Regions from separate parts of the Bradyrhizobium sediminis genome, predicted to be linked through region 3. Evidence: predicted binding sites of a transcription regulator. Region 3 holds the regulator's gene; each other region holds the start of a gene.
The links. The regulator PhoB, encoded in region 3, activates phosphate uptake and scavenging genes when phosphate is short. The targets are predictions, from matches to a motif close to TGTCATNNANCTGTCAT.
Positions count from the first base shown of each region.

Region 1: phnF (phosphonate metabolism transcriptional regulator PhnF) is a predicted target of PhoB. The motif match lies at 4,408-4,424, and genes of this name have one in related genera.
Region 2: KMZ68_RS01835 (DUF2794 domain-containing protein) is a predicted target of PhoB. The motif match lies at 5,420-5,436, and genes of this name have one in related genera.

Region 1 is NZ_CP076135.1:2,746,793-2,756,608, forward strand. It holds gene phnC (phosphonate ABC transporter ATP-binding protein) at 15-830, shown strand; gene phnD (phosphonate ABC transporter substrate-binding protein) at 905-1,813, shown strand; gene phnE (phosphonate ABC transporter, permease protein PhnE) at 1,882-2,769, shown strand; gene phnE (phosphonate ABC transporter, permease protein PhnE) at 2,766-3,620, shown strand; gene phnF (phosphonate metabolism transcriptional regulator PhnF) at 3,636-4,364, opposite strand; gene phnG (phosphonate C-P lyase system protein PhnG) at 4,483-4,944, shown strand; gene phnH (phosphonate C-P lyase system protein PhnH) at 4,948-5,556, shown strand; gene KMZ68_RS13105 (carbon-phosphorus lyase complex subunit PhnI) at 5,560-6,663, shown strand; gene KMZ68_RS13110 (alpha-D-ribose 1-methylphosphonate 5-phosphate C-P-lyase PhnJ) at 6,660-7,544, shown strand; gene phnK (phosphonate C-P lyase system protein PhnK) at 7,537-8,340, shown strand; gene phnL (phosphonate C-P lyase system protein PhnL) at 8,351-9,049, shown strand; gene KMZ68_RS13125 (alpha-D-ribose 1-methylphosphonate 5-triphosphate diphosphatase) at 9,064-9,816, shown strand, end outside.
Region 2 is NZ_CP076135.1:354,806-364,621, forward strand. It holds gene ccmB (heme exporter protein CcmB) at 1-604, opposite strand, end outside; gene ccmA (heme ABC exporter ATP-binding protein CcmA) at 601-1,203, opposite strand; gene acnA (aconitate hydratase AcnA) at 1,427-4,147, shown strand; gene KMZ68_RS01830 (DUF1223 domain-containing protein) at 4,272-5,036, shown strand; gene KMZ68_RS01835 (DUF2794 domain-containing protein) at 5,449-5,820, shown strand; gene KMZ68_RS01840 (GNAT family N-acetyltransferase) at 5,972-6,502, opposite strand; gene KMZ68_RS01845 (Bax inhibitor-1/YccA family protein) at 6,585-7,376, opposite strand; gene KMZ68_RS01850 (ABC transporter permease) at 7,621-9,816, opposite strand, start outside.
Region 3 is NZ_CP076135.1:728,639-738,454, reverse strand. It holds gene KMZ68_RS03540 (aspartate aminotransferase family protein) at 1-289, opposite strand, end outside; gene KMZ68_RS03535 (GcrA family cell cycle regulator) at 735-1,247, shown strand; gene phoB (phosphate regulon transcriptional regulator PhoB) at 1,399-2,100, opposite strand; gene phoU (phosphate signaling complex protein PhoU) at 2,147-2,860, opposite strand; gene pstB (phosphate ABC transporter ATP-binding protein PstB) at 2,871-3,692, opposite strand; gene pstA (phosphate ABC transporter permease PstA) at 3,689-4,534, opposite strand; gene pstC (phosphate ABC transporter permease subunit PstC) at 4,537-5,535, opposite strand; gene pstS (phosphate ABC transporter substrate-binding protein PstS) at 5,642-6,652, opposite strand; gene KMZ68_RS03500 (ATP-binding protein) at 6,795-8,096, opposite strand; gene KMZ68_RS03495 (lysylphosphatidylglycerol synthase domain-containing protein) at 8,126-9,184, opposite strand; gene KMZ68_RS03490 (hypothetical protein) at 9,442-9,738, opposite strand; gene KMZ68_RS03485 (OmpA family protein) at 9,744-9,816, opposite strand, start outside.

The DNA of each region.
Region 1 (9,816 bases), 2.0 Mb from region 3:
CAATGGAGCATTGCATGCTGGTGGTGGAAGGCCTGACCTGCCGTTTCGGTACGAAGGCGGCGGTCGACAATGCGTCGTTCTCGATTGCGCCCGGCGGCTTCGTCGGTGTGATCGGCCGTTCCGGCGCCGGCAAGTCGACGCTGCTGCGGATGATCAATCGCCTCGCCGAGCCGTCCGAAGGACGCATCCTGTTCGAAGGCGTCGATGTCACCGCGCTGCGCGGCAGGGATCTGCGGCAGTGGCGCGCCCGGTCGGCGATGATTTTTCAACAGTTCAATCTGGTCGGCCGTCTCGACGTGCTGACCAACGTGCTGATGGGCAGGCTCGCAACGGTGCCGGCATGGCGTTCGCTGGCGCAGCTGTGGCCCGATCACGACAAGGCAATCGCGATGTCGGCGCTCGAGCAATTCGATATGGCTTCGATTGCGGCGCAGCGCGCCGATCAGCTTTCGGGCGGCCAGCAGCAGCGCGTGGCGATTGCGCGCGCACTGGTTCAGCAGCCCGCGATGATACTTGCCGACGAGCCGATCGCCTCGCTCGATCCCCGCAACACCCGGATCGTGATGGATGCGCTGCTGCGCATCAACAAGCACTTCGGTATCACGGTGGTATGCAATCTGCATTCGCTCGATCTGGCGCGCAGCTACTGCGACCGCCTGATCGGAATGGCGTCGGGGCGGATCGTATTCGACGGCGCGCCTGCGGCGCTGACCGACCGCATCGCGCGCGAGCTTTACGATCTCGAGGCGGATGAGGTGATGGGCGTGGCGCCGGAGCTTGTGCCGGCCGGTTCGGCGCTTCCTGCTCTCGGCACGGTTGCTGCGGCCTGAGTGCTGCGTCTGTAAATCAAAAGGTGTGCGGGAATGAAATCCGCAAGCTTCATCACTGCAAAACAGGAGACGTCATGATCAACCGTCGTATGATTCTCGCCGCTGCGGCGGGACTGGCATTCTCGGCTTCCGCCGCATCGGCGCAGGACTGGAAGGCCAAATATCCTGAACTGGTCTTCGCAAAAGTTCCAGATGAGAATGCCTCGGGCACGACCAACCGGTGGACGCCTTTGGCGGAGTATCTGTCCCGCGAGCTCGGCACCAAAGTCACGCTGCGGATCGCCAACGACTATGCCGCCGTCATCGAAGGGCAGCGGGCCGGCAATATCCACATTGCGATGTACGGTCCGGCGTCCTACGCCCGAGCCTACATTATCGGTGCGAAGGTCGAGCCGTTCGCGATCGAAGTAAATGGCGACGGGACCAAGGGCTACTACTCGGTTCTCTATGTCAAAAGCGATTCGAACTACAAGGACATCAAGGACCTCAAAGGCAAGAATCTCTGCCTGGTCGATCCGAATTCGACGTCTGGCAACAACGTGCCGCGTTTCGCCATGGACAAGATGGGCATCGACCCGGAAAAGTTCTTTTCCAAGGTCGTCTATTCGGGGAGCCATGAAAACGCGGTGATCGGACTTGCCCAGGGGACCTGCGACGCGGCGTTCAACTGGTGGAACGACGAAAAGGAATCGAACCTGCTGCGAATGGAACGCAAGGGCATGGCGAAGGCCGCCGATTTCAAGATCATCCTGAAGTCCGAACAGATTGTGAATTCGCCGATGGCATATCTCGGCAGCCTGCCTGCCGACCTCAAGGCGGCGATCAAAAAGGCCGTGCTCGAAGTTGCGGTGAAGGACAAGGCTGCTTTCGACAAGATCTACGAAGGGAAGCAGCTGCCCTTCGTCGAGGTGGATCACAAGGCCTATGAGCCTGTGGTCGATCTGATCAAGTTTGTCGACAGCATACGCAAACATAAGTCCTGACCGGAACTGCGGGGGCAGATGATATGGGCAGATCGCGGGATCTGCCCATTATCTCTCCAGGAAATCCTATGCGAGCAGCGGTCCCCGAATTCCCGGAAGCCAGGCTACAAGAGCTTGCCGATCGCTACGCGGCTGCGGTTGCCGCCAAGCGACGGCGCATATGGCTGGGCTCTGCGGTCCTGATCGCCGCGGCGCTTGCCGCCGGCTGGATGGGCGATGTCGACCTGTGGAAGTTCTCCGAGAATTTCTGGCGCTTCCCGGCCTATTTTGCCGGTACGGCTCCAAAGTTCTCGTTCTCGTCGGCGTGGGTGGATCTTTCGGAATGGCTTTGGGGGCTGCCTCGCTGGACGCGGCTTCTCGGAGATACGTTGCTGATTGCCTATATGGGAACCTTGGCAGGAGGACTACTCGGATTCGTTCTCTGCTTCCTCGCATCGGCCAATCTCGTCAAGTCGCGCGCGATCGTTTTTGTCACGCGGCGCGCCCTCGAAGTTTGCCGGACCGTGCCGGAGATTGTCTTTGCCCTGATCTTTGTGTTGGCATTCGGTCTGGGGCCTCTACCGGGCGTGCTTGCCATTGCGATCCACACCACAGGCGCGCTTGGCAAGCAGTTCGCAGAAGTTGTCGAAAATATCGATAACAAGCCGATCGAGGGCGTGGCGGCGAGTGGAGGAAGCTGGATTCAGATTGTCCGGTTTGGCGCGGTGCCTCAGGTTCTTTCAAATTTCGTAAGCTACGCCCTGCTGAGATTCGAGATCAACGTGCGCGGCGCGGCAGTGATGGGATTCGTCGGCGCCGGTGGGATCGGACAGGATTTGATCGAGGCCGTCCGCAAATTCTACTACACGGATGTCAGCGCTATCCTTCTGCTCATTGTCGTCACCGTCATGCTGATCGATTTCCTCACGGAGCGCGTGCGCCACCGCCTCCTTGGGCTGGAGGGCTCCTGCACGTGAATTCGTTCAGTCTTGAAAGCCAGACCGCCATCGTTGAACGCTATCCGGACGTTTTCCGCCCGGACTGGTGGCTCAGGGGAAAAATCACAATAGGCCTCGGCGCGGCCGTCGCGCTTTTTCTGTTCGGGATTTCCCAGCTCGACATTCCGTTTCACCGGCTTTCGGACGGAATGTTCAGGCTGGGTGGATTCCTTCGGCTTATGTTGCCACCTGATCCCGGGTCATTGGCGGAAGCGTTGAAATATTTGCGGGCGCTCGGGGAGACGGTGTCGATTGCATTTCTGGGCACGCTGGGCGGAGCACTGTTGGCGTTGCCGGTTTCCCTGCTGGCGGCGCGCAATGTAGTTGCGAACCGGATCGTCCACGTCTTGACGCGCCGCAGCCTCGATACCATCCGAGGTGTCGATACCCTGATCTGGGCTCTCATCTGGGTCGGTGTCGTGGGATTGGGTCCATTTGCAGGTATCCTGGCGGTCATCTGCAGCGACTTTGGGAGTTTTGGAAAGCTGTTTTCGGAGGCCATCGAAGCTGCCGACAAGAACCCCTCTGAAGGGGTCCGATCGGCGGGCGGCAACCATCTCCATGGCGTCCGGTTTGGATTGTTGCCGCAGGTCTTTCCGATCTTGTTGAGTCAGGTGCTCTACTATTTTGAATCGAATACGCGGTCGGCGACGATTATCGGAATCGTCGGAGCCGGTGGAATCGGGCTTCAGCTTGCCGAACAGATCCGGGTGCTGGAATGGCAAAAGGTATCGTTTCTGATTCTGCTGATCCTCATCGCGGTAACGGCGATTGACTGGATTTCCGGCAAACTCCGCTTCGCGATCATCGGGCAGCGGGCCATCGCGTAAGGTCTCAAAGCCAGGCTAGCCGTTCTCGACCACGAACTCGATCCGCTCGGCGGCAAAGCGTGCGTGCGTCGTCAGGAGCGGCTTGGCGTCGGAATCGACGTCAACGCTGTCGACCACCAGGACGGGGCGTCCGAGCGCAAGATCGAGCCGGATAGCGTCGGTGGCGTCGACAATGGCGGCTGCCACGCGGGTCGAGGCGCGGCGATAGTCGCGGACACCATAATGCGCCAGCAGCTTCGTCGTCGAGCGCACGCGCTCATAGATCCGCCCGGCGTCGGGGAAGCGCTCCGCTGCAAGCCAGGTGGTGCCGACGCAGATCGGCGCACGGTCGGCGAGCCGCAGCGCCTCGATCCGGATCAGCGGCGCGCCGGTCTTCACGCCCAACTGGCGAGCCAGTTCTCGCGTCGCAGGCTCTTCGGATGCGCCGATCAACTGGCCGCGCGGCTCGCGGCCACCGGCGCCGACGATCTCGGAGAACCGGGTGCGCGAGCGCAGCGGATAGGCCATGCGTGGCGCTTCGACGTAGGTGCCGCTGCCGCGCTCGGCGCGCACCAGGCCGCGCTCGGCCAGGGCCGCCAGCGCCCGGCGCACGGTGTGGCGGTTGACGCGGTAGGTCTCGGCGATTGCGATCTCGCCCGGCAGCCGTTCGCCGGAGGCAAAGCTGCCATCGGCGATGCCGCGCTCGATGCCGTCGGCGACCTGCCGCCACAACGCCACCCCGGAGGCTGCATCCTGCATGGTCATGGCGTGGGAAGGTTGGGGAAAGGCATCGGAAAAATCATCCCGCCGTCACGAAACAGTCATGGCGCTTGGTTATCAGGTTGTCTATTAACATAGACAACTTGATTCCGGCAAGGCTGACATGACTGCAGCGGGCGAAAACGGCAAACAGGCGCTACGCAAGGCGGCCATGACGGTGCTGGCGAATTCCGATGCGACGGAGATTGCCCGTTGTCTCGACGTGATCGCGGCACCGGCCTACCAAAGCCTGCGCGAGCCGGAGAATGGCCTCGTGATGCTGCGCGGCCGGATCGGCGGCGACGGCGCGCCGTTCAATCTCGGCGAGGCCACGGTCTCGCGCGCCGCGGTGCGGCTTTCGACCGGCGAGGTGGGGTTTGGTTATGTGCTCGGTCGCGACAGGCGGAAGGCGCAGATGATAGCGCTGTGCGACGCTTTGGTGCAGTCGGATGAATTTGCGGGCACGGTGGAAGAAAACGTGGTCGCGCCGCTGCGCGCGGCGATGAGTTCCGACCGGAACCGCAGGGCGCAGGAGACCGCTGCGACGCGGGTCGATTTCTACACGCTGGTGCGCGGTGAGGGCTGAACGATGACGACGGTTGCCGAACTGCCCGCGGGCTTCGCCGACAAGGTTCTATCCGCGCAGGCGACCTTCCGGTCGGTGATGGATGCGATGGCGCGCCCGGGCAGTGTCCAGCGTATCGCGGCCGTGGCCGGCGCGCCGGCCGCGATGATGCGCGGAACCGCCGCGATTGCGCTGACGCTGTTCGATCACGATACGCCGCTCTGGCTCGATCCGCGGATGTCGGAGACATCGGACGTCAGCAAATGGCTCAGGTTCCACACCGGTGCGCCGGTGATCGCGAATTCGTCGGTCTGCAGTTTTGCGCTCATCGGAGACGCGCGAACCCTCCCGGCTCTCGACCGCTTTGGCTTTGGCAGCAACGAATATCCCGATCGTTCGACGACGTTGATCCTGCAGGTGCAAAGTCTGGCGCAGGGGCCCGCCTTCGAACTGCGCGGCCCCGGCATCGACGGCACCGCCATCCTGCGGGCCGCGCTGCAGCCGGTGGACCTGTTTGATCGGCTGACCATCAACGCCGCGTTGTTTCCGCGCGGCATCGATGTCGTCCTGGTGGCCGACGATGCCATTGTCGCGATACCACGAACCACGCGGGTCGCCGCGAAGGGAGATTGAAGTATGTATGTCGCCGTCAAGGGAGGCGAACGCGCCATCGAGAACGCCCATCGTCTGCTGGCGCATGAGCGCCGCGGCGATCGCGATGTTCCCGAACTCTCGCTCGATCAGATATCCGGACAACTCAGCCTCGGCGTCGATCGGATCATGACGGAAGGCTCGCTCTATGATCGCGAGCTTGCGGCGTTGGCGCTGAAGCAGGCGCGCGGCGACATGATCGAGGCGATCTTCCTGGTCCGCGCCTTCCGCGCCACCTTGCCGCGCTTCGGCGCGAGCGAACCGGTCGATACCGGGCAGATGCAGGTGCGCCGCCGGATTTCCTCGACCTTCAAGGATATTCCGGGAGGCCAGATTCTGGGGCCCACCTTCGATTACACCCATCGCCTGCTCGATCCGGAACTGGCGGGAGTGTCGATGCCGGAGGCGCCTGCGACCGGGGAGGCGTCGCCGGAGGTGATGCCGCGCGTCACCGACATTCTCGGCCGCGACGGCCTGATCGAACCTTCGCCGCAGGCCGATGCCGGTTCGGCGGTCGGCGATCTCACCCGCGAGCCCCTGAGTTTCCCTGCCGATCGCGACCTGCGGCTGCAGAATCTGGCGCGCGCCGACGAGGGCTTTCTGCTGGCGCTCGGCTACTCGTCGCAGCGCGGCTATGGCCGGAACCATCCGTTTGCCGGCGAAATTCGCCTCGGTGAGGTCGAAGTGGAGTTCATGGCCGAAGATGCCGGCTTTGCCGTACCGCTCGGCGCGGTCACGCTGACCGAGTGCCAGATGGTCAACCAGTTCAAGGGCTCGGCCACTGAGGCGCCTTGTTTCACGCGCGGTTACGGGCTGGCGTTCGGCCAGAGCGAGCGCAAGACCATGTCGATGGCGCTGGTGGACAGGAGCCTGCGGGCCCGCGAACTCGGCGAGGAAATTATCGCGCCGGCCCAGGACGAGGAATTCGTGATGTCGCATTCCGACAATGTGCAGGCCACCGGCTTCGTCGAGCATCTCAAGCTGCCGCATTATGTCGACTTCCAGTCCGAACTCGGTCTGCTGCGCAAACTGCGGGAGGAGTTCGGCGAGACGGAAGCGTTGCCGCCGATGCAGGAGGCCGCGGAATGAACGCGCCCGCCTACAACTTCGCCTATCTCGATGAACAAACGAAGCGGATGATCCGCCGCGCCATCCTGAAGGCGATCGCGATCCCCGGTTATCAGGTGCCGTTCGCCAGCCGGGAAATGCCGATGCCCTATGGTTGGGGCACCGGCGGCGTGCAGGTGACGGCGGCGATCCTCGGGCCCCAGGATGTACTGAAGGTAATCGACCAGGGCTCCGACGACACCACCAACGCGATTTCGATCCGCAAGTTTTTCGCCCGGACCGCCGGCGTCGCGACCACGACGTCCACGGCGGAAGCCTCGGTGATCCAGACCCGGCACCGGATTCCCGAAGCGCCGCTGCATGGCGGCCAGGTGCTGGTCTATCAGGTGCCGATCCCGGAACCGCTGCGCTTCCTGGAGCCGCGCGAGACCGAGACCCGGCGCATGCACGCGCTCGGCGAATACGGCCTGATGCACGTCAAGCTTTACGAAGACATCGCCCGCTTCGGGCACATCGCCACCTCCTACGCCTACCCGGTGAAGGTCAATGCCCGCTATGTGATGGATCCGTCGCCGACGCCAAAATTCGACAATCCGAAGATGGACAATTGCCCGGCGCTGCAGCTGTTCGGCGCCGGCCGCGAGAAGCGCATCTATGCGATTCCGCCCCACACGCAGGTCACCTCGCTCGACTTCGAGGATCACCCGTTCACGCGCTACCGCTTCGACGCGCCCTGCGCGCTGTGCGGGGCCGATGATTCCTATCTCGATGAAATCGTCACCAACGACAAGGGCGGCCGGATGTTCGTCTGTTCGGACACCGATTACTGCGAAACCCGCCAGGCCCAGGGGCATCGTGGCAGCGAAAGCGCGACGCCGCACAAGGAGACGGCGCATGGCTGAGACCTACACCGCCGGGCAGGACAACGACCGGCCGTTGCTGATGGCCGATGGCCTCGGCAAGGACTATGGCCGGCTGGCCGCCTGCCGTGACGTGTCCTTTGCGCTCTACCCCGGCGAGGTGCTGGCGATCGTCGGCGAGTCCGGATCGGGCAAGTCGACGTTGCTGCAACTGCTGTCGGCGCAGCTCGCGCCCAGCGCGGGGCGGGTGTCGTACCGGATGCGCGACGGGGTGATGCGCGATCTGGCGGCGCTGGGCGAAGCCGAGCGGCGGTTCCTGTTTCGCACCGACTGGGGCTTTGTGCACCAGGATCCGGCCATGGGGCTGCGGATGGCGGTATCGGCCGGCGCCAATGTCGGCGAGCGGCTGATGGCGGTAGGCTGGAATCACTACGGCCGCATCCGCGACACTGCGTCATCCTGGCTCGAGCGCGTCGAGATCGACACCGCGCGCATCGACGATGCGCCGCGGACCTATTCCGGCGGCATGCGGCAACGGCTGCAGATTGCGCGCAATCTGGTGACCGAGCCGCGGCTCGTCTTCATGGATGAACCGACTGGTGGCCTCGACGTGTCGGTCCAGGCGCGGCTGCTCGATTTGATGCGAAATCTGGTAAGCGAGCTCGGGTTGGCGGCCATCGTGGTCACCCATGATCTCGCCGTGGCGCGGTTGCTGTCGCACCGGGTGATGGTGATGAAGGGCGGTCGGGTGATCGAGACCGGCTTGACCGATCAGGTGCTCGACGATCCCCGCGAGCCCTATACCCAGTTGCTCGTTTCCTCGATACTGCCGGCATGAGCGTGCATCAATGACTGCGATGATCGATATCGGCAATGCCGAAAAGACCTTCACCATGCATTTGCAGGGCGGCGTTCAGCTTCCCGTCGTGCGCGGTGTCTCGTTTAAGGTCGAGCCCGGCGAGTGCGTGGTGCTGTCCGGCCCCTCGGGCGCCGGAAAGTCCTCGATCCTGAAGATGATCTTCGGTAATTACCGCTGCGACGGCGGCCGCATCGGCATCCGCCACCGGGGTGCGGTGGTCGATCTCGCCAGGGCCGAGCCGCGGCAGGTGCTTGGCGTTCGCCGCGAGACCATCGGCTATGTCAGCCAGTTCCTGCGCGCGGTGCCGCGGGTGGCAACCATCGACGTCGTCGCCGAGCCGCTGATTGCGACGGGAACGGCGCGGGCCGAGGCGCGCGAGCGGGCAGGGCAGTTGCTGCGCCGTCTCAACATTCCGGAGCGGCTGTGGGCGCTGCCGCCTTCGACCTTTTCCGGCGGCGAGCAGCAGCGCGTCAACATCGCGCGCGGCTTCATCTCCGAGCTGCCGATCCTGCTGCTGGACGAGCCGACCGCCTCGCTCGATGCGGCCAACCGCGCCGTGGTGGTGGATCTGATCGACCAGAAGAAACGCGCGGGCGTGGCTATGGTCGCCATCGTCCATGACGACGAAATTCGCCATCTGATCGCCGACCGGATCGTCGACGTGACGTCATTCGCATCAGCGGCATAGGAAAGAGAATTGACATGACTTCGACCGGTTCCGAGACCGTCATAGGCAACGCCAGGATCGTTCTGGCGGACCGCGTGATCGAGCGCGGCTGGGTCGCCTTTGCCGACGGCCGTATCGCGGAGGTTGGCGAAGGCAATGGTCCGGCTGGCAGCGAGGACGCGGCAGGCGATCTGGTTTTGCCCGGCCTGATCGAGCTGCACACCGATCATCTGGAAGCGCATTACGTGCCGCGGCCGAAGGTGTTCTGGGATCCGATCGCCGCCGTCGTCTCCTATGATGGACAGCTGGCGACGTCGGGCATCACCACGGTGCTGGATTCGTTGCGGGTCTGGCGCGAAGACGGCGCCGAGGACGTCGATGGCAGGGCGGGCGTGCTGGCCGGGGCAATCACGGCGGCGCGTGACGCCAATTTGCTGCGCGCGGATCATTTCCTGCATCTGCGCTGCGAGATCCCGATGCCGGACGTGGTCGAAGAAGCCAAGGAGCTGATCGGGCGGCCGGACATCCGCCTGATGTCGCTGATGGATCACACGCCCGGACAGCGCCAGTTTCGCGACGAAGGCAAGCTGCGCGACTATTACCGTGGCAAGGGCGCCGGCATGACCGACGCCGAACTCGACACGCTGTTCGAACGGCGGTTTGCCTATCAGAAGGCCTATGCTGCGACCAACATGCGCGAGATCGTGGCGCTGGCGCATCAGTACGAGATCCCGCTCGCCAGTCACGACGACACCACCGAGGAAAACGTCACCGATGCGATCAGGGAT
Region 2 (9,816 bases), 370 kb from region 3:
AGAGCGCGCACAGGATCGAAAACGGGGTCCCGAACGACAATGGCCCGGTAATCGCGGCTTGCGAGGCGGAGACGCCGAAGATCAGCACCGGGATCGACAGCGGCAGCACCAGCACCGCCAGCAGCAGTCCGCCGCGATGCAAGGTCACGGCGAGCGCCGCGCCAATCATGCCGGTGAAGGTCAATGCCGGGGTTCCCGCCAAAAGCGTCAGCGCCACGGCCGAGGTCGCCGTCGCATCGAGATTCAGCAGCAGGCCGAGCACCGGGGTGGCGACGATCAGCGGCAATCCCGCGGCCAGCCAGTGCGCCAGCGCCTTTGCGGCGCAGGTCAGTTCGAGCGGCGTACGGCTCATCACGATCAGATCGAGCGAGCCGTCTTCATGGTCGGCCATGAACAGCCGGTCGAGGGTGAGCAGGCTGGCGAGCAGCGCGCCGAGCCAGAGAATCGCAGGCCCGAGTCGTGTCAGCAGCGCAAGGTCGGGCCCGACCGCGAACGGCATCAGCACCACCACGGTGAGGAAGAACAGCACGCCGATCAGCGCCCCGCCGCCGACCCGCAGCGCGATCCTGATGTCTCTCCGAATCAGGGCGGCCAGCGCGGTCATGACGCGGCTCCGATCCGCAGTTCGCGGGCGGCAATTCCCAGCGGCGCATGGGTGGCGGCGATGATCAAGCCGCCGCGGGCAAGATGGTCCGCCATCAGGGCGGCGAACATGGCCTGCCCGGCGGTATCGAGCGCGTTGGTCGGCTCATCCAGCAGCCAGATCGGCCGCCTCGCGGTGAGCAGACGGGCGATCGAGAGCCGCCGCCGCTGTCCGGCCGAGAGGAATGCCGCCGGCAGGTGGGCGGCATGATCCAGCCCGACCGCGGCCAGGCTTTCAGCGATGGGGAAGGCCTCGCCGCCGAGGAAATCGCGCCAGAAGGCGAGGTTTTCCATCACGCTGAGGGCAGGCTTCAGGGCGTCGCGGTGGCCGAGATAATGGGCCTGTTCGGGCAGGGTCAGTTCGCCTTCACCGCCCTCCAGTCCGATTGACCCGCCCGCAGCAGCCAACAGGCCCGCAATCAGCCGCAACAGCGAGGTTTTGCCGGAGCCGTTGGGGCCGGTCACGGCCAGCGCCTCGCCCGAGGATGCCTCGAAATCGAGACCCGAGAACACCTCCCGGCCGCCCCGCACACACCTGATGCCCCGTCCCGAGAGCCGCATTTTGCCCTTTCACAGCCCTTTGGAAACTATCGGTACCGCATCGGAATTTGTGGGTACCGCGATGCTGCAGCACGATTGCCGGTGTGGCGGTGCCTCTAGAAAGATTCTATAAGCCGGAACTTGATGCAGCACACAATCCGCCGCTGCAAGCCATCAGGCCCAGCCTCTCCGACGGTGCTTAAATACCCTTGCCGGGTATAACTGACAATTGGGATTGCCTCACATGACCTCGCTCGACAGCTTCAAATGCCAAAAGACCCTCAAGGTCGGCGCCAAGACCTACGTCTATTACAGCCTGCCCGCCGCCGAGAAAAACGGTCTGAAGGGAATCTCCAAGCTGCCCTATTCGATGAAGGTGCTGCTGGAGAACCTGCTGCGCAATGAAGACGACCGCACGGTCAAGAAGGCCGACATTCAGGCGGTCGCGAAGTGGCTGAAGAAGCGCGCGCTCGAGCATGAAATCGCATTCCGCCCCGCGCGCGTGCTGATGCAGGACTTCACCGGCGTGCCGGCGGTGGTCGATCTCGCCGCGATGCGCAACGCCATGCAGGCGCTCGGCGGCGACGCCGAGAAGATCAATCCGCTGGTGCCGGTCGATCTCGTCATCGACCACAGCGTGATCGTGAACTTCTTCGGCGACAACAAGGCGTTCGGCAAGAACGTGACCGAGGAATACAAGCAGAACCAGGAGCGCTACGAGTTCCTGAAATGGGGCCAGAAGGCGTTTTCGAATTTCTCCGTGGTGCCGCCCGGCACCGGCATCTGCCATCAGGTCAATCTCGAATACCTCGCCCAGACGGTGTGGACCAGGAAGGAGAAGATGACCGTCGGCAAGAAGAAAGGCACCTTCGAGGTCGCCTATCCGGATTCACTGGTCGGCACCGATTCGCACACCACCATGGTCAACGGCCTCGCCGTGCTCGGCTGGGGCGTCGGCGGCATCGAGGCGGAAGCCTGCATGCTCGGCCAGCCGCTGTCGATGCTGCTGCCGGAAGTGGTCGGCTTCAAGCTCAAGGGGCAGCTCAAGGAAGGCGTCACCGCCACCGACCTGGTGCTGACGGTCACGCAGATGCTGCGCAAGCAGGGCGTGGTCGGCAAGTTCGTCGAATTCTTCGGCCCCGGCCTCGATCATCTCTCGGTCGCGGACAAGGCCACCATCGGCAACATGGCGCCGGAATATGGCGCGACCTGCGGCTTCTTCCCGGTCGACGCCGCGACCATCGATTATCTCAAGACCTCGGGCCGCAAGTCCGACCGCGTCGCGCTGGTTTCGGCTTACGCCAAGGCGCAGGGCCTGTTCCGCACTGCCAAATCGGCCGACCCGGTATTCACCACGACCCTGACGCTCGATCTTGCCGACGTGGTGCCCTCGATGGCCGGACCGAAGCGTCCCGAAGGCCGCGTCGCGCTGCCTGCGGTGGCGGAAGGGTTCGCCGCTGCCATGACCAGCGAATACAAGAAGGCCGCGGATTCTGCGACGCGCTATCCGGTCGAGAACCGCAATTTCGACCTCGGCCATGGCGATGTGGTGATCGCCGCGATCACCTCCTGCACCAACACCTCCAATCCGAGCGTGCTGATCGGCGCCGGCCTGTTGGCGCGCAACGCCGCCGCCAAGGGCCTGAAGGCGAAGCCCTGGGTCAAGACCTCGCTGGCCCCCGGCAGCCAGGTGGTTGCGGAATATCTCTCCAATTCCGGGCTGCAGGCCGATCTCGACAAGGTCGGGTTCAACCTGGTCGGCTTCGGCTGCACCACCTGCATCGGCAATTCCGGTCCGCTGCCGGAAGAGATCTCGAAGTCGATCAACGACAACGGCATCGTCGCCGCTGCAGTGCTGTCGGGTAACCGCAACTTCGAAGGCCGCGTCAGCCCGGACGTGCAGGCCAACTATCTGGCCTCGCCGCCGCTGGTCGTCGCCTACGCTCTGGCCGGAACGGTGGCCAAGGATCTTGCGGTGGAGCCGATCGGCACCGGCAAGGACGGCAAGCCGGTCTATCTGAAGGACATCTGGCCGAGCACCAAGGAAATCAACGCCTACATGAAGAAGTTCGTCACCGCGACGATCTTCAAGAAGCGCTACGCCGACGTGTTCAAGGGCGACGCCAACTGGCGCAAGATCAAGACCACCGAGAGCGAGACCTATCGCTGGAACATGAGCTCGACCTATGTGCAGAACCCGCCTTATTTCGAGGGCATGAAGAAGGAGCCGGAGCCAATCGTCGACGTCGTCGATGCGCGGATTCTCGCAATGTTCGGCGACAAGATCACCACCGACCACATCTCGCCGGCCGGCTCGATCAAGCTGACCTCGCCTGCCGGAAAATTCCTCAGCGAGCATCAGGTGCGCCCGGCCGACTTCAACCAGTACGGCACGCGGCGCGGCAACCACGAGGTCATGATGCGCGGCACCTTTGCCAACATCCGCATCAAGAACTTCATGCTGAAGGGCGCCGACGGCAATATTCCCGAGGGCGGCCTGACCAGGCACTGGCCCGACGGCGAGCAGATGTCGATCTATGACGCCGCGATGAAGTACCAGGCCGAGCAGGTGCCGCTGGTAGTTTTCGCCGGCGCCGAATACGGCAACGGCTCGTCGCGCGACTGGGCCGCGAAGGGAACGCGGCTGCTCGGCGTCCGCGCCGTGATCTGCCAGAGCTTCGAGCGCATCCACCGCTCCAACCTCGTCGGCATGGGCGTGCTGCCGCTGACCTTCGAGGAGGGCGCGTCGTGGTCGTCGCTCGGATTGAAGGGCGACGAGAAGGTAACGATCCGCGGGCTGCAGGGCGATCTGAAGCCGCGGCAGAAGCTGACGGCGGAGATCGTGTCCGGCGACGGCGCGCTGCAGCGGGTGTCGCTGCTGTGCCGCATCGATACCCTCGACGAACTCGATTATTACCGCAACGGCGGCATCCTGCATTACGTCCTGCGCAAGCTGGCCGCGTAATCGTGATCGATGGCTCACCTCGAAGTGAGTAGCGAGTGAAGGGAAGGCGGCCTATGAAAGGCCGCCTTCGCGCGTTTAGGCCTTAATTCTTAACGCCGATGCAGGTATTCCTCGGTTTCCCAGTATGACAGTGATGATGGCCTATAATTGTATTTCGCGGTGGTCGAGTGCGCTCGGCGTCTGCGCGATCATCGCGATCATCCGCCCCGCCCATGCCGAGCCGCGCGCGGTGGTGGAGCTGTTCACCTCGCAGGGATGTTCGTCATGTCCGCCGGCCGACAGGATCATCGGCGAATTGGCCAAGGATCCGTCCATCATCGCGCTGAGCATGCCGATCGACTACTGGGATTATCTCGGCTGGAAGGACACCCTGGCGGATTCGCGCTTCAGCGCGCGCCAGAAGGCCTATTCGAAGATGCGTGGCGACCGCGACGTCTACACGCCGCAGGTCATCGTCAACGGATCGGTGCATGTGATCGGCAGCGATCGCGGCAAGATCGAAGGCGCGATCGGCGACACCAGGAAGGCCGAGCGCGTGATGTCGGTGCCGGTATCGATGACGCTGGCCGGCAAGCAGATTACCGTTTCGGTCGCGGACTCGAACAAGGGCCCCGCGGCCGCGCACGGCGAAGTCTGGATCTGCTCGGTCTCAAGAGCGGTGCCGATTGCCATCGGGCGTGGCGAGAATCGCGGCCAGAAGGTCACCTACTACAATGTGGTGCGCAACCTGCTGAAAGTGGGCGACTGGAACGGCTCGGCCGGCAGCTGGACCGTGCCGCTGGAAAACATTTCGCGCGAAGGCGTCGATGCCGCGGTGGTCTATCTCCAGGACGGCAGCCGCGACAAGCCCGGGCTGATGCTCGGTGCGGCCTACACGCCGCTGCACTGAACTCCCCCTACCCGTCATTCCCGAGGTTCGATCGTTTTCACCCGCGCCCCGGAATGACGCCGCTCTTGAAGAGACGACACCCCCGAAAAGAAAAAGGACCAACTTTCGTTGGTCCAGTATGGGGATAAACTATCCTGCGAACAGGCCCGATCCCGACGGCCCCGGGGGGCTGGGGGCTGAGGAATCCGGAACCGAAAGGACCGGGCCGACGCAGTGATTCTTTCTCGCAATCCAGCGGGGCGGTCACTGGGCGGAAGTAGGGCGGCATTATGATTCCGCTAACGATCCCGTGACGGTCGATTCCGGCCGGAAAAGGTTCCGTTGCGCGCGAATCCCGGCAGCGCCGCCATCGCCTCTTGCAGCCGCCCGCAGTTGGCGCGATCATGTCGGCCGGATGACAGGAGGCGCTCCCATGAGTTCAATATCGGAGGAAGCCGACCCAAGCGAAATTCGCGCAGCGGCGCGCGGTGCCGCTGCGAGCCCGTTGCCGGGCCTGGTGACGTTCAATCGTGTGGAACTCAACCGTATCCTGAACCTGTACGGGCGCATGGTCGCCGACGGCGAATGGCGCGACTACGCCATCGACTTTCTCAAAGACCGCGCGGTGTTCTCGGTGTTCCGCCGCGCTTCGGAAGTGCCGATCTATCGCATCGAAAAGGATCCGCGACTGGCGCGCAAGCAGGGGATCTACAGCGTGATCTCGGCGAGCGGGCTGATCCTGCGTCGCGGCCACGAACTCGACCGCGTACTGCTGGTGATCGACCGCAAGCTGGCGGTGGTTTAGGCGGCTCCGGCCCTCATCCTGAGGAGCGGCCTCTTGGCCGCGTCTCGAAGGATGAGAGATGCGGGCTCTCATGGTTCGAGACGCGCGAAGACGCGCTCCTCACCATGAGGAATTTCCTTCCATCCGGGCTACGGACCTCCAATGCTTCGCGTCAGCCGGCCGGCAGCGTCGTGCCGCCGGCGCCGAGCGCGCGCTGCATCATCACGGTGTCGAGCCAGCGGCCGAATTTGAAGCCGACGTCGGGATGGGTCCCGATCATCTGGAATCCGCACTTGGTGTGCACGCCGATCGATCCGGCATTGGCGGAATCGCCGATCACCGCGATCATCTGCCGGTAGCCGCGGGCCTCGCATTCGGCGATCAGCCGCTGCAGCAATTTCAGGCCGACCCCGCGCCGATGGATCGCGGGCTGCAGATAGACCGAATTCTCCACCGTGAAGCGGTAGGCTGGACGCGGCCGGTAGGCGCCGGCATAGGCGTATCCGACCACCCGGCCCTCGAGGGCGGCGACGAAATAGGGAAAGCCGCCCTCCATCAGCACGTTGAAGCGCCGCGTCATCTCGTCGAGATCCGGCGGGATCAGCTCAAAGGTCGCGGTGCCGTAGCGGACCGCGTGCTCGTAAATTTCGGTGATGGCGGGGAGGTCGGCCGCGGCGGCGGGCCGGATTTCAAGAGTCTGCATGGCCAGAGATTATTTTTGCCTGCAGCAAAAGAAAAGCCCCGGCCGCAGGGCCGGGGTCGAATTCGTTCGCTCAGGCCGGCGATCAGTCGCGCTGGCCGAGCAGCTGCAGCAGCAGCGTGAACAGGTTGATGAAGTTCAGGTAGAGCGACAGCGCCCCGGTAATGGCCGCACGCTCCGCCACTTCGCCGCCCGCCGAGGCATAGCCGTAGATGTACTCGTTCTTCAGCCGCTGGGTATCCCAGGCGGTGAGGCCCGCGAACACCAGCACGCCGACCACCGACACCACGAACTGCAGCATCGAGCTGGCGAGGAACAGGTTGACCAGGCTCGCGATGATGATGCCGAACAGGCCCATGATCAGGAACGAGCCCATGCCGGTCATGTCACGCTTGGTGGTGTAGCCGTAGAGGCTCAGCGCGCCGAAGGTGGCCGCGGTGATGAAGAACACCCGCACGATCGAGGTGTGGGTATACACCAAAAAGATCGACGACAGCGAAATGCCCATCAGCGCCGAGAATACCCAGAACAGCATCTGGGCGGTCGCGGGCCGCAGCCGTTCGATGCCGGCCGAGATCACGAACACCATGGCGAGCGGCGCCAGGATGAACAGCCATTTCAGCGGACTGACATACATCGCGTAGCCGAACGGCGTCAGGAAGGCGTTGCCGAACTTGGCCGCGGCGCCTGCCTGGTCGGTTGTCACCGCCGCCATGTAGACGCCGAGCGCGGCCAGGCCGGTAATGGCCAGCCCGATCGACATGTAGTTGTAGATGCGCAGCATGTAGGAGCGCAGACCGGCGTCGACGGTCGCAGCGTCAATGCGCCCGGCGGCCCGGCCGAAAGGAGAAGCGTAGTTGCGGTCTAGGTCCGACATGGTCGAATTCCCGTTGGTTGGCCCGGCGGAACGCAAAGGGTTTGCGGCGCCGGTTGGAAACTATCCCAGATAGCGCGGCTCGCTGACATTAATTTCGTGTCATCAAGCCTGCGTCTGGCTCAGGCTGGTATGTGGGAAGCTAACACATTCATCGCAAGCTTCGATGCGCGGCTGAATGTCGCTCCGCGGTATAAATTCGGCCAAATCACCCGTTAACCCTGCGGCCAGTCGCCGCTGCAAATTGTCATAAATTCCGCAGCACGGTGGCCGGCTTCTGGTTCAGGGCCAGCAAGGTGCCGGCGAGCCCCAGTCCCACCGTCACCACCAGCGCCGCCGCCACCACGCCCGCGGCGCTGCCGGCCTGCCAGATGAAGCTCAGCGTCATCAACCGGGTCACGATCAGCCAGGCCGCGACGGAACCGGCGATCACCCCGAAAACGGCGGTCGCCAGCCCGATCAGCAGATATTCCAGCGCGTAGGCGCCGAGCAGCCGCACCCTCGTGGCGCCCAGGGTCTTGAGAATGACGGCGTCGTAGACCCGGTGGCGATGGCCGGCGGCGAGCGCGCCGCCCAGCACCAGAATGGCCGAGATCAGCGTCACCGCGCTGGCGCCGCGGATCGCCAGCACCAGGTTGGTTACGACCGTGCCGATGGTCTCCAGCGCCTCGCGGACCCGGACGCTGGTCACCATCGGGAAGGCGTCGGCCACCGATTTGACGATCCTGGCGTCGCCGGCCGAGTCCGGGTGGGTCTCGGTCAGGGTCGCGACATGGGTATGCGGCGCGCCCCTGAAGGCGTTGGGTGAGAACACCAGCACGAAATTGATGCCGAGGCCCTGCCAATCCACGGTGCGCATATTGCCGATCCTGGCCGGGATGTCGCGGCCGAGCACGTTGACGACGATCTCGTCGCCGATCTTGAGCCTCAATCCGTCGGCGATCTTCTTCTCGATCGAGACCAGCGGCGGGCCGTCGTAATTGGCGCCCCACCATGCGCCCTCGACCACCTTGGAGCCCTTGGGGAGTTCGCCGGTATAGGTCAGGCCGCGGTCGCTCTGCAGCACCCATTCGGTGTCGCTCGAGGGCTTGAGGTCTTCCGCCTTGACGCCGCGGGCGGCGGCGATGCGGCCGCGCAGCATCGGCACGTCCTCGACGGTGGATTGCGGCGCGGTCTCTTTCAGGAAGGCGCCGAAGCGGCCGGCCTCGTTGGTCGGAATATCGATGAAATAGAACGACGGCGCGCGCTCGGGCAGCGCCGCCAGGAATTGCCGCCGCAGATTGCCGTCGATCTGGGTGATGGTGACCAGCACCGCCAGGCCCAGCCCGAGCGACATCACCACCGACGGCGTCAGCGCGCCGGGCCGGTAGATGTTCGCGATCGCCAGCCGCAACATGGTGATGCGGCTGCGCGGCAGGCGGCGGGCCAGCGCCATCAATCCGGCGGCGATGCCGCGCAGCAGCGCGAACACCAGGACCGAGGAGGCGACGAACACGGTGGCGACGCGCTTGTCGTAGGCAAGCCCGATCGCCACCCCGACCAATAGCGCGATCACCACCGCCATCAGCGCCAGATAGCGCCAGCGCGGCCGATGCCACTCGCTGGTGACCGCCTCGCGGAACAGCGCTGCGACAGGCACGTCATGGACCCGGCCGAGCGGCCACAGCCCGAAGGCGAGCGCGGTCAGGAGCCCATAGACGAGCGACAGCGCCAGTTCATCCGGATGCAGCGCCGGCACCACCGGCAGCGGCAGCAGCTTGCCGAACACGCCGACGATGACGAACGGCAGCGCAGCGCCTGCGGCAAGGCCGATCGCCGAGCCGATGGTGGCGAGCACGACCACCTGCGTCAGATAGATGGTGAATACGTCGCGGCCGGTGGCGCCCAGCGCCTTGAACGCGGCGATGACGTCGCGCCTTCGATCGATATGGCTCTTGACGGCGTTGGCGACGCCGACGCCGCCGACCAGCAGGGCGGCGAGGCCGACCAGCGTCAAAAACTGGGTGAAGCGGTTGATGGTGCGCTCGAGCTGCGGCGAGGCGTTGCCGCGGCTGCGGATCTCCCAGCCGGCCTCCGGCAGCGTGCTTCGCGCATCGTTGGCGAGCGCGGTCGCGGCGCGATCGTCCGCGGCATTGTCAGGCAGCCTGACCCGGTAGATCCAGCGCACCAGGCTGCCGGGCTGCAACAACTCGGTGGCGCGCAGGCCGGTTTCGCTGACCAGGAAACGCGGGCCGAGGCCGACGCCGCCGGCGAGCTTGTCGGGTTCCGCGCCGACCACGCTGCGGATCTGGAAGGTCGCGCTGCCGATGCCGATGCGGTCGCCGACCTTGAGGTCGAGCCGCGCCAGCAAGGTCGAATCGGCGGCGGCGCCGAATGCGCCGTCACGCTCTGCCAGCAGATCCGTCATCGGCATTTTGGGATCGAGCGTCAGTTCGCCGAGCAT
Region 3 (9,816 bases):
AGAAGAACACGAAATCGGCAAAGCTCTCTTCGCACAGCCGCGCGGCAAGCTTGTCGCCGTCCGGGCTCTTGAACAGGTTCGACATGTGCCAGAGTTTTGTGGCCTGCTCCTGCAATGCGGCGACCAGATGCGGATGGCAATGGCCGAGCGCATTGACCGCGACGCCGCTGGTGAAATCGAGATAACGCTCGCCGTTGGTCGCGATCAGCCACGCGCCCTCGCCACGCTCGAAACCGAGGTCGACCCTGGCGAATACGGGGAGCAGATGCGACGTCGCGCTCTTGGTCATGGCGATCACTGACGGTTAGGCCGGCCACGATGCGCGCATTGGCGCCATTTGCATCGCAACAAGTCCCGGAAAACAAAACGTGCCGCCTTTTCGGGCGGCACGTGAGAAGCATTCTAGGCGCGCGGCGATAACTGTCAATCGGTCACGCGAAGGCCAAAATGGCCCGTAAGATTGCGGTGCGGCGATATCCGGGCGACGGAACATGTGGACGCAACCGCGCTGACTCTTGCGCGGGAGTCACGCCATATTGTAGCTTCTCCGCTGTCGGGTACGACATCTCGTTGCGGCGGTTCTGATCCTCTAGTCGTTGGTGTTCAGCGTACACGTTCGGGTGCGGTTTTCGCGCCCGGCGAGGGCTAAGGGATTCTGCCGGCAGGGATTTTTGAGATTTGGCATCGCAGCGCCGCCCTCGTACTGGCCGGCGCGACGCGAAGGGAAGAGTGCGATGACGGTATTGACCTGGTCCGACGATCGCGTTGAGCAGTTGAAAAAGCTCTGGGAGGCCGGACTTTCGGCCAGCCAGATCGCCGCGGAACTTGGAAATGTGACGCGGAATGCGGTAATCGGCAAAGTCCACCGGCTCGGCCTGTCCGGCCGCGCCAAGAGCCCCTCCACCTCGGCCGCGCCCCGCCAACGCAAGGCGCGCCCGGCCCAGCACATGATGCGGGTGTCGCGTCCGGTGTCGCGCGGCAATACCGCCTTGGCCCATGCCTTCGAAGTCGAGATGGAGCCGGATCCGATCGCCTACGACAACGTGGTGCCGATGAGCCAGCGGCTGTCGCTGCTGGAATTGAACGAAGCCACCTGCCACTGGCCGGTCGGCGATCCCTCGAGCCCGGAATTCTTCTTCTGCGGCGGCAAGGCGCTGACCAGCCTGCCCTATTGCGCGCACCACTCGCGCATCGCCTACCAGCCGGCCAGCGACCGCCGCCGGCAACCGGCGAAGCCGACGCGGTAAGCTCGGCTGTATCCAACACTTGTCGTCCCGGCGAACGCCGGGACCCATAACCACGGATGTTCGTGGTTATGCCGAGCTGGTGCTCCAGCTTTTCAAACAATCAACATCGGTGGTTTTGGGTCCTCGCTTTCGCGAGGACGACGGCTGGGAATTACTCCGCCTTGGCGAACCTGTCGTCCAGCGCATAACCCGCGCCGCGGACGGTGCGGATCGGGTCCTGCTCGCGGCCGGGGTTGAGCAGTTTGCGCAGGCGGCCGATGTGCACGTCGACGGTGCGCTCGTCGATATAGATGTCGCGGCCCCAGACGCTGTCGAGCAGCTGCTCGCGGCTGAACACTCTCCCGGGATGCTCGAGGAAAAATTCCAGCAGGCGATACTCGGTCGGGCCGAGATCGATCGGGCGGCCGGAGCGCGCGACGCGGCGCTTTTCGCGGTCGAGTTCGAGGTCGCCATAGGTCAGCACGGTGGCCAGCCGCTCGGGACTGGCGCGGCGCAACAGGCCCTTCACCCGCGCCAGCAATTCCGGCACCGAAAAGGGTTTTACGATGTAATCGTCGGCACCGGTGGCGAGCCCGCGCACGCGCTCGCTCTCCTCGCCGCGCGCGGTCAGCATGATGATCGGCAGCTGCCGCGTCTCCGGCCGCGCCCGCAGGCGGCGGCACAGTTCGATGCCGGACAGGCCGGGCAGCATCCAGTCGAGCACGACCAGATCGGGCACGCGCTCCTTCAGCCTCGTGTCGGCGTCGTCGCCGCGCCCGACGGTTTCGACGTCGTAGCCTTCGGCATCGAGGTTGTAGCGCAACAGCGTGGTGAGCGCTTCCTCGTCTTCCACCACCATAATGCGCGCGCTCATATTCCTGGCCTTCTCTGTTGTGATATTCGCTTCACGCGACGCTCTTTCAGTCCGGCACGGTCGCGGCAAAGGTCGTCATGTCGCCTTTCGGGCGCTTGTCGACCATCTGCTGGCCTTCGATCATGTAGAACACGGTTTCCGCGATATTGGTGGCGTGATCGCCGATCCGCTCGATGTTCTTGGCACAGAACATCAGATGGATGCAGAACGAAATATTGCGCGGATCTTCCATCATGTAGGTCAGGAGCTCGCGGAACAGCGAGGTGCAGATGGCGTCGACCTCCTCGTCGCCCTTCCACACGCTCATCGCCGCCGGCAGGTCGTGCGCCGCATAGGCGTCGAGCACGGATTTGATTTGGCCCTGCACGAGGTCGGTCATGTGCTCGAGGCCGCGGATCAGTTTCAGGGGCTGGAAATCGCTCTCCAGCGCCGAGACCCGCTTGCCGATGTTCTTGGCGAGGTCGCCGATCCGCTCCAGATCGATGGCGACCCGCATGGCGCCGACGATCTCGCGCAGGTCCACCGCCATCGGCTGACGCCGGGCGATGGTCAGCACCGCGCGTTCCTCGATGACGTGCTGCAGGTGGTCGATTTCGGCGTCGGCGGCGACGACGCGCTTGCCGAGCGCGACATCCCGGCGGATCAGCGCGTCGACGGAGTCGACGATCATGCGCTCGGTGAGACCGCCCATCTCCGAGACCAGCCGGGTCAATTCCTGCAGATCGCTGTCGAACGCCTTGGCGGTGTGTTCAGAAGCCATTTTTCTCTCCTCAGCCGAACCGGCCGGTGATGTAGTCCTGGGTGCGCCGGTCGCTTGGCGAAGTGAAGATCTTGTTGGTGTCGTCGAATTCGACCAGTTCGCCCAGATACATGAAGGCGGTCTTGTCGGAGACGCGCGCGGCCTGCTGCATATTATGGGTGACGATGGCGATGGTGTAGTCCTCCGCCAGTTCCGTGATCAGTTCCTCGATCTTGGCGGTCGAAATCGGATCGAGCGCCGAGCACGGCTCGTCGAACAGGATCACCTCGGGCCGCACCGCCACGGTGCGGGCGATGCAGAGCCGCTGCTGCTGGCCGCCGGACAGGCTGAGACCGGAGGCGTTGAGCTTGTCCTTGACCTCGTTCCACAGCGCGCCGCCGCGCAGCGCCTTTTCGACCCGGCCGTCCATTTCCGATTTGGAGATCTTCTCATAGAGCCGGATGCCGAACGCGATGTTCTCGTAGATCGTCATCGGAAACGGCGTCGGCTTCTGGAACACCATGCCGACGCGCGCCCGCAGCAGGTTGAGATCGAGCCTGGGATCGAGGATGTTGGTCTGGTCCAGCATCACCTGGCCGGTGGCGCGTTGCCCCGGATACAAATCGTACATCCGGTTGAAGATCCGCAGCAGGGTCGACTTGCCGCAGCCGGACGGCCCGATGAAGGCGGTGACGCGGTGGGTGCCGAGCGCGATGTTGATGTCCTTCAGCGCGTGGTGCTCGCCATAGTAGAAATTCAGACCGCGCGCGGTAATCTTGGCCGGCGCCTCGGGCAACACCACCGACGGGACGGGTCCGCCCGCAGTACTCATCGATACGGAAAGATCGTTCATTTCGCGGTCCTCTCGGCGCCGAGAATGCGTGCGCCAATATTCAGGGCAAGTACGGTCAGGGTGATCAGCAGGGCCCCGCTCCAGGCGAGCTGCTTCCAGTAGACGTAGGGGCTCTGCACGAAGTTGTTGATGGTGACCGGCAGGTTGGCCATGGTCTTGGTCAGATCCAGACTGAAGAACTGGTTGGAGAGCGCGGTGAACAGCAAGGGCGCGGTTTCGCCGGCGACGCGGGCGGTGGCCAGCAATACGCCGGTGATCAGGCCGGCGCGCGCGGCGCGGTAGGCGATACGCTTGATGACCAGCGAACGCGGCAGGCCCAGCGCGCTTGCCGCCTCGCGCAGCGGATTGGGCACCAGGAGCAGCATGTCCTCGGTGGTGCGCACCACCACGGGAATGACGATCACGGCGAGCGCCAGGCAGCCGGCGAAGGCCGAGAACCCGCCCATCGGCACCACGATGGCGCCGTAGATGAACAGGCCGATGATGATCGAGGGCGCGCTCAAGAGGATATCGTTGATGAAGCGGATCACCGAGGTGAGCCGGTCGTTCCTGCCGTACTCGGCCAGATAGGTGCCGGCGAACAGGCCGAGCGGCGCGCCGATGCCGACCCCGATCACGGTCATGATGATCGAACCGGTGATGGCGTTGAGAAGACCGCCTTCGGTCGACCCCGGCGGCGGGGTGTTCTGGGTGAAGATCTGCCAATTGAGCCCGGCAAGGCCGTTGTAGAACAGCGTGAACAGGATCAAGGCCAGCCAGGTGACGCCGAAGATTGCCGCGCCGAGGCACAGGAACTTGATAACGACATCGAAGCGGCGGCGGCGGACGTAAATCGGGTTCATGGTCAGTTCCCCGCCTTCTTTTCCAGCCGCATCAGCATCAGCCGCGCCGAGGCCAGCACCAAGAAGGTCAATACGAACAACAACAGGCCGAGCATGATCAGGCCGGACTGATGCAACCCGTCGCTCTCGGCGAATTCGGATGCGATCGCCGCCGAGATCGTGGTGCCCGGAGAAAACACCGAACCCGTGATGCGGAAGGCATTGCCGATGATGAAGGTCACCGCCATGGTTTCGCCGAGCGCGCGGCCGAGCGCCAGCATGATGCCGCCGATCACGCCGACCCGGGTGTAGGGAATGACCACGTTGCGGACGACTTCCCAGGTGGTGCAGCCGACGCCGTAGGCGGCTTCCTTCAACACCGGCGGCACCGTCTTGAATACGTCGACCGAAATCGCGGTGATGAAGGGCAGCACCATGATCGCGAGAATCAGCGCCGCGTTGAACAGACTGAGATAGGACGGCGGGCCGGCGAAAATCGAGCCGAGCACCGGGACGCCGTCGAACAGGCGGATCATGAACGGCTGGAAGCTATCGGCCAGGAACGGGCCGAGCACGAAGAACCCCCACATGCCGTAGATGATCGAGGGGATGCCGGCGAGCAGCTCTACGGCGATGCCGATCGGGCGGCGCAGCCATTGCGGACAGAGCTCGGTGAGGAAGATCGCAATGCCGAGCCCCACCGGAATCGCGATCAGCATTGCGATGACCGAGGTGACCAGCGTGCCGTAGATCGGACCGAGCGCGCCGAGCACCGGCGGGTCGGCCGACGGCGCCCAGCGCGCGGTGAACAGGAAGGAAAAACCGTACTGCTTCATCGCAGGCCATGCGCCCGCGATCAGCGACAGGATGATGCCGCCGAGGATCAGGAGCACCGAGATCGCGCAGGCACGGGTGATCCAGTAGAAGGTGACGTCGCCGAATTTGAACGCGTTGAGGGCTCTGGCGCGATCGTAAGGCCCGCTGGCTTCCATCACATCGCTCTGAACGGCCATGTCTGCCACGCCAATCCCCTTTTGCACTTTATGCTACTCGACATGAGCCGGCCAGAGCCTGATGCCGCCGGCAGAAGAGGACGGAGGAGAGGCGGACCTCTCCTCCGGAAACACTTCAGCTCTTGATGTCGGCCGACCAGGTCTTCTCGATCAGCTTGACCACGGAGTCCGGCATCGGAATGTAGTCGAGTTCCTCGGCCATCTTGGCGCCCTTGGCGAAGGCCCATTTGAAGAACTTGATGGCTTCGCCCGAAGCCGCCTTGTCGGTGGGCTCCTTGTGCATCAGGATGAAGGTCGCGCCGGTGATCGGCCATGAGGCTTCGCCGGGCTGGTCGGTCAGGATCACGAAGTAGTTCTTGGCACCGGCCCAGTCGGCATTGGCCGCCGCAGCCTGGAATGCCGCAACGGTCGGCTGCACGGTCTTGCCGGCCTTGTTGATGACAGCGCCGTAGGTCAGCTTGTTCTGCTTGGCATAGGCGTATTCGACATAGCCGATCGAATTCTTGGTCTGGCTGACATTGCCGGCGACGCCTTCATTGCCCTTGGCGCCGACGCCGGTCGGCCACTCGACGGCGGTGCCGGAACCTGCCTTGGCCTTCCACTCGGCGTTGGTCTTTGAGAGATAGTCCGTCCAGAGGAACGTGGTGCCGGAGCCGTCCGAGCGGCGCACCACGGTGATGGCGTCGCTGGGCAGCTTCAGCTTCGGATTGAGCTTGGCAATCGCGGGGTCGTTCCAGGTCTTGACCTTGCCCAGATAGATGTCGCCGAGCAGTTCGCCGGAAAACACCAGCTCACCCGGCTTGATGCCTTCGAGGTTCACGACCGGCACCAGGGCGCCCATCGCCTGCGGCCATTGAATCATCCCCTCCTTTTCGAGCTGCTCCGGCTTCAGCGGCATGTCGCTGGCACCGAACGTCACGGTCTTGGCCACGATCTGCTTGATGCCGGCGCCGGAGCCGATCGACTGATAGTTCAGGCCGTTGCCGGTCTCCTTCTTGTAGGCGTCGGCCCATTTCGAATAGAGCGGGAACGGGAACGTAGCGCCCGCGCCCGTGATGTCGGCGGCGAATGCCGACGTCGATGCGGCGACCAGGCCGGCAGCGACGATCGCTTTCATGAAATTCATGGCTGTCTCCATATGGGTGAGCGAAGCGCCTGACGCGCCCGACTGCGCTCACGCCGGTCCGTTTAGGATCGGTACACGTTTGCTTTTACGAAGCTTTCGTGACAGTTGGATGACAGTGACAAGCAATTGAAATCGCTTGTATTTATGCCGATTCCGAAGTCTTCGACTGGGGAAAAGCGGCGGTAAAGGTGGCGCCCTGCTTGGGCACGCTTTCGATCAACAGTCGGCCGCGATGGCGGTTAAGAATATGTTTCACCAGCGATAAACCAAGCCCGGTACCGCCCTGGGCGCGGCTGTCGCCGACATCGACCCGGTAGAACCGCTCGGTCAGCCGCGGCAGGTGTTCCGGCGCGATGCCGGGGCCGAAATCGCGCACCATGACCCGGACTTCCGGCTGGCCTTCGCCCGACACCGCCGAGACCAGCGAGACGATCACCTTGCCGCCGGAGGCGCCGTATTTCAGCGCGTTCTCGACCAGATTCTCGAACAGCCGCAGCAGCTCCTCGCGATCGCCGGCGATCACCACCGGCGTATCCGGCAGGTCGATGTCGATGGCGACCTGACGTTCGCGCGCCAAGGGCTCCAGCCCGTCCGCGACCTGACGGATGATGGGCACGATATCCACCAGCGTGTCGGGGCGGACATGCGCCGACAGTTCGACCCGCGACAGCGACAACAGGTCGTCGATCAGCCGCGCCATCCGCGTGGCCTGGGCGTGCATGATGCCGAGAAAGCGCTCGCGCGCCTTGGCGTCGTCCCTGGCCGGGCCCTGCAGCGTGTCGATGAAGCCCGACAGCGCCGCCAGCGGCGTGCGCAGTTCATGGCTGGCATTGGCGACGAAATCGGCGCGCATCTCCTCGACCCGGCGCAGCGGCGTCTGGTCGTGGAACGTCATCAGCATGCATTTTTCGGTGCCGCCGAACAGCGTCGGCACCGGCACCGGGGTGATGATCAGCTCCATCCAGCGGTCGACCGGCACATGATCGAGATAGGTCGCGCGCCTGGATTCCGTGGTGGCGATGGCCTCGCGCAATGCGGTGATGATCTCGGGCGAGCGCAGCGCGAATTGCGCGAGCTCGTTCTTGCGCAGCGCCGGCGCAAGCTGCGCCGCCGCCGCATTGAGGTGGAGGACGCGGCCGGCGCGGTCGAGCAGCACGGCCGGATCCGGCATGCCGGCGACGACGGCGCTGACGGCTGCGGCTTCGACCGGATTGGCCGCGCGGACATCTTCCCGGGACGCCACGTCGCCATGCAGCCGCCACGGCACCAGCGCAGCCGCGCCGATGCAGAAGAAAACCGCCGCGGCACGCAACGGCGCCAGGTCGCCGAATACGACCAGCACCGTCAGAGCGAGAGCCGCGGCCAGCAGGATGATGGCTGAATGCCGCAGCCGGTCCGGCCACGGCGAGAAAAAGGAAGCAGGAGAAGAATCGTGCAACGCCATCGGGCCGGCTCTCTTCCCGTTCGGGTAGGTCACGTGGTTCCGGTTTCCCCGCGCTCGCGCGCGTATACCGCCCCGTGTTTCGGCGTCACCTCGGGGCCGGGCTCCGCCCGGCGCAGCCGCTTCATCCGCGCGCCGAGGACGACTTCCCGGAACGTCAGCAGGATTACAGATATGACGAACGGCGCAAGGTAATAGAGAACGCGAAACAGCAGCATCCCCGCCAGCAGTTGTTCACGGTCCATCTGCCACAGGCCGACCAGCATGGCCGCGTCGAACACCCCGAGCCCGCCGGGGGAATGGCTGGCGAAGCCCAGAAGCGTCGCCGACACGAAGATCACCGCGACCACGACGAAGCCGACATTGGGTTCATCCGGCACCAGCACGTACATCGCCAGCGCGCAAAAGCTGAGATCGACGATGCCGATCGCGATCTGCAGCAGCGTCAGCGGCCCGCCCGGCAGCGTCACGGTCCAGGGCCCGCGGCCGACCCCCCTCGGTTGCACCCAGACCCAGGCCACATAGGACACCAGCCCGATGATGACGGCGAACGCGGCCAGCCGGTTCAGCCAGGGCGGCAGCTGGTCGATCGAGGCTGCGGCTTCCGGATGATAGGCGATGCCGAGCCCGAGCACCGCGGCATTGCCCAGCCAGAATGTCAGGCCGGCCAGGAAGCAGATCTTGGCGACGTCGATCGCATTCAATCCCCATGCGGAATAGATCCGGTAGCGCACCGCGCCGCCGGTAAAGACGCTGGCGCCGACATTATGCCCGATCGAATAGGAGGTAAACGCGGCGAGCGCGTTGACGCGGTAGGGAACCTCGCAATGGCCGATCGCGCGGACCGCGAACAGGTCATAGAATGTCAGGGTGAAATATCCCGCCGCCACGAACAGCGCCGCCAGCACGATCTGGCGCGGCTCGGTGGCCTTGATGGCGCCGATCACCTCGTTGGTGTCGATGCCGCGCAGCATGTGATAGAGCACGTAGCAAGCGATGCCGATCACCGTGATGCTGATCACAACACCTAGCTTGTGCAGGATTTGCTTCTGGCGCAGAAACGAGATCGCCCTGCGTATTGCTTCCAGCATCTCCACCTCTAACTGCGATCCCACGACGGCGGCTGCCTGACGATCTCTGCCGCCCCGGCGCCACGCCTGCTCCCTGAATTGGAGTGGTAGCGCGTTTTGAGCCGGAGTGGAATTCGCGCAAGCCGAAATAAAACGCGTTCCTTCAATATATTAGGGGGAATTCGTGACACCAGATGGACAGTTTTTGCGGTATTCGCTCCGGCCGGCCGATCCGGTGGCCTGCGAGACTGCGCGGCGGCAATGAAATTTTCGTGACATCATGCCGCTGGCTTGGGCCGCGAGACCACCCAGTCGCGCAGCCAGGATCCCACCGCGCAGCCGGCCAGATACACGGCAAACATGACCAGGCCGAGGTCGAGCCAATAGCCGGGGCGGCCGGGGATCACGCGCGCGACCGCCGCGGCGACCAGCGCCGCCGCCAATCCCGCCAGCCATCGCGCCAGCACCTTCGACACGCCCTGGCCGCGCTGGACCACCGCAATCCAGCCCATGGCAAAGCCCAGCAGCAGCGACGCCAACAGCCAGCCCCAGTGGAATGTCACGAGATAGGCCATCCGCGTTACCTCACCACGAATTCGATGCGGCGGTTCTGCGCCTTGCCGTCTTCGGTATCGTTCGACGCCACCGGCTGG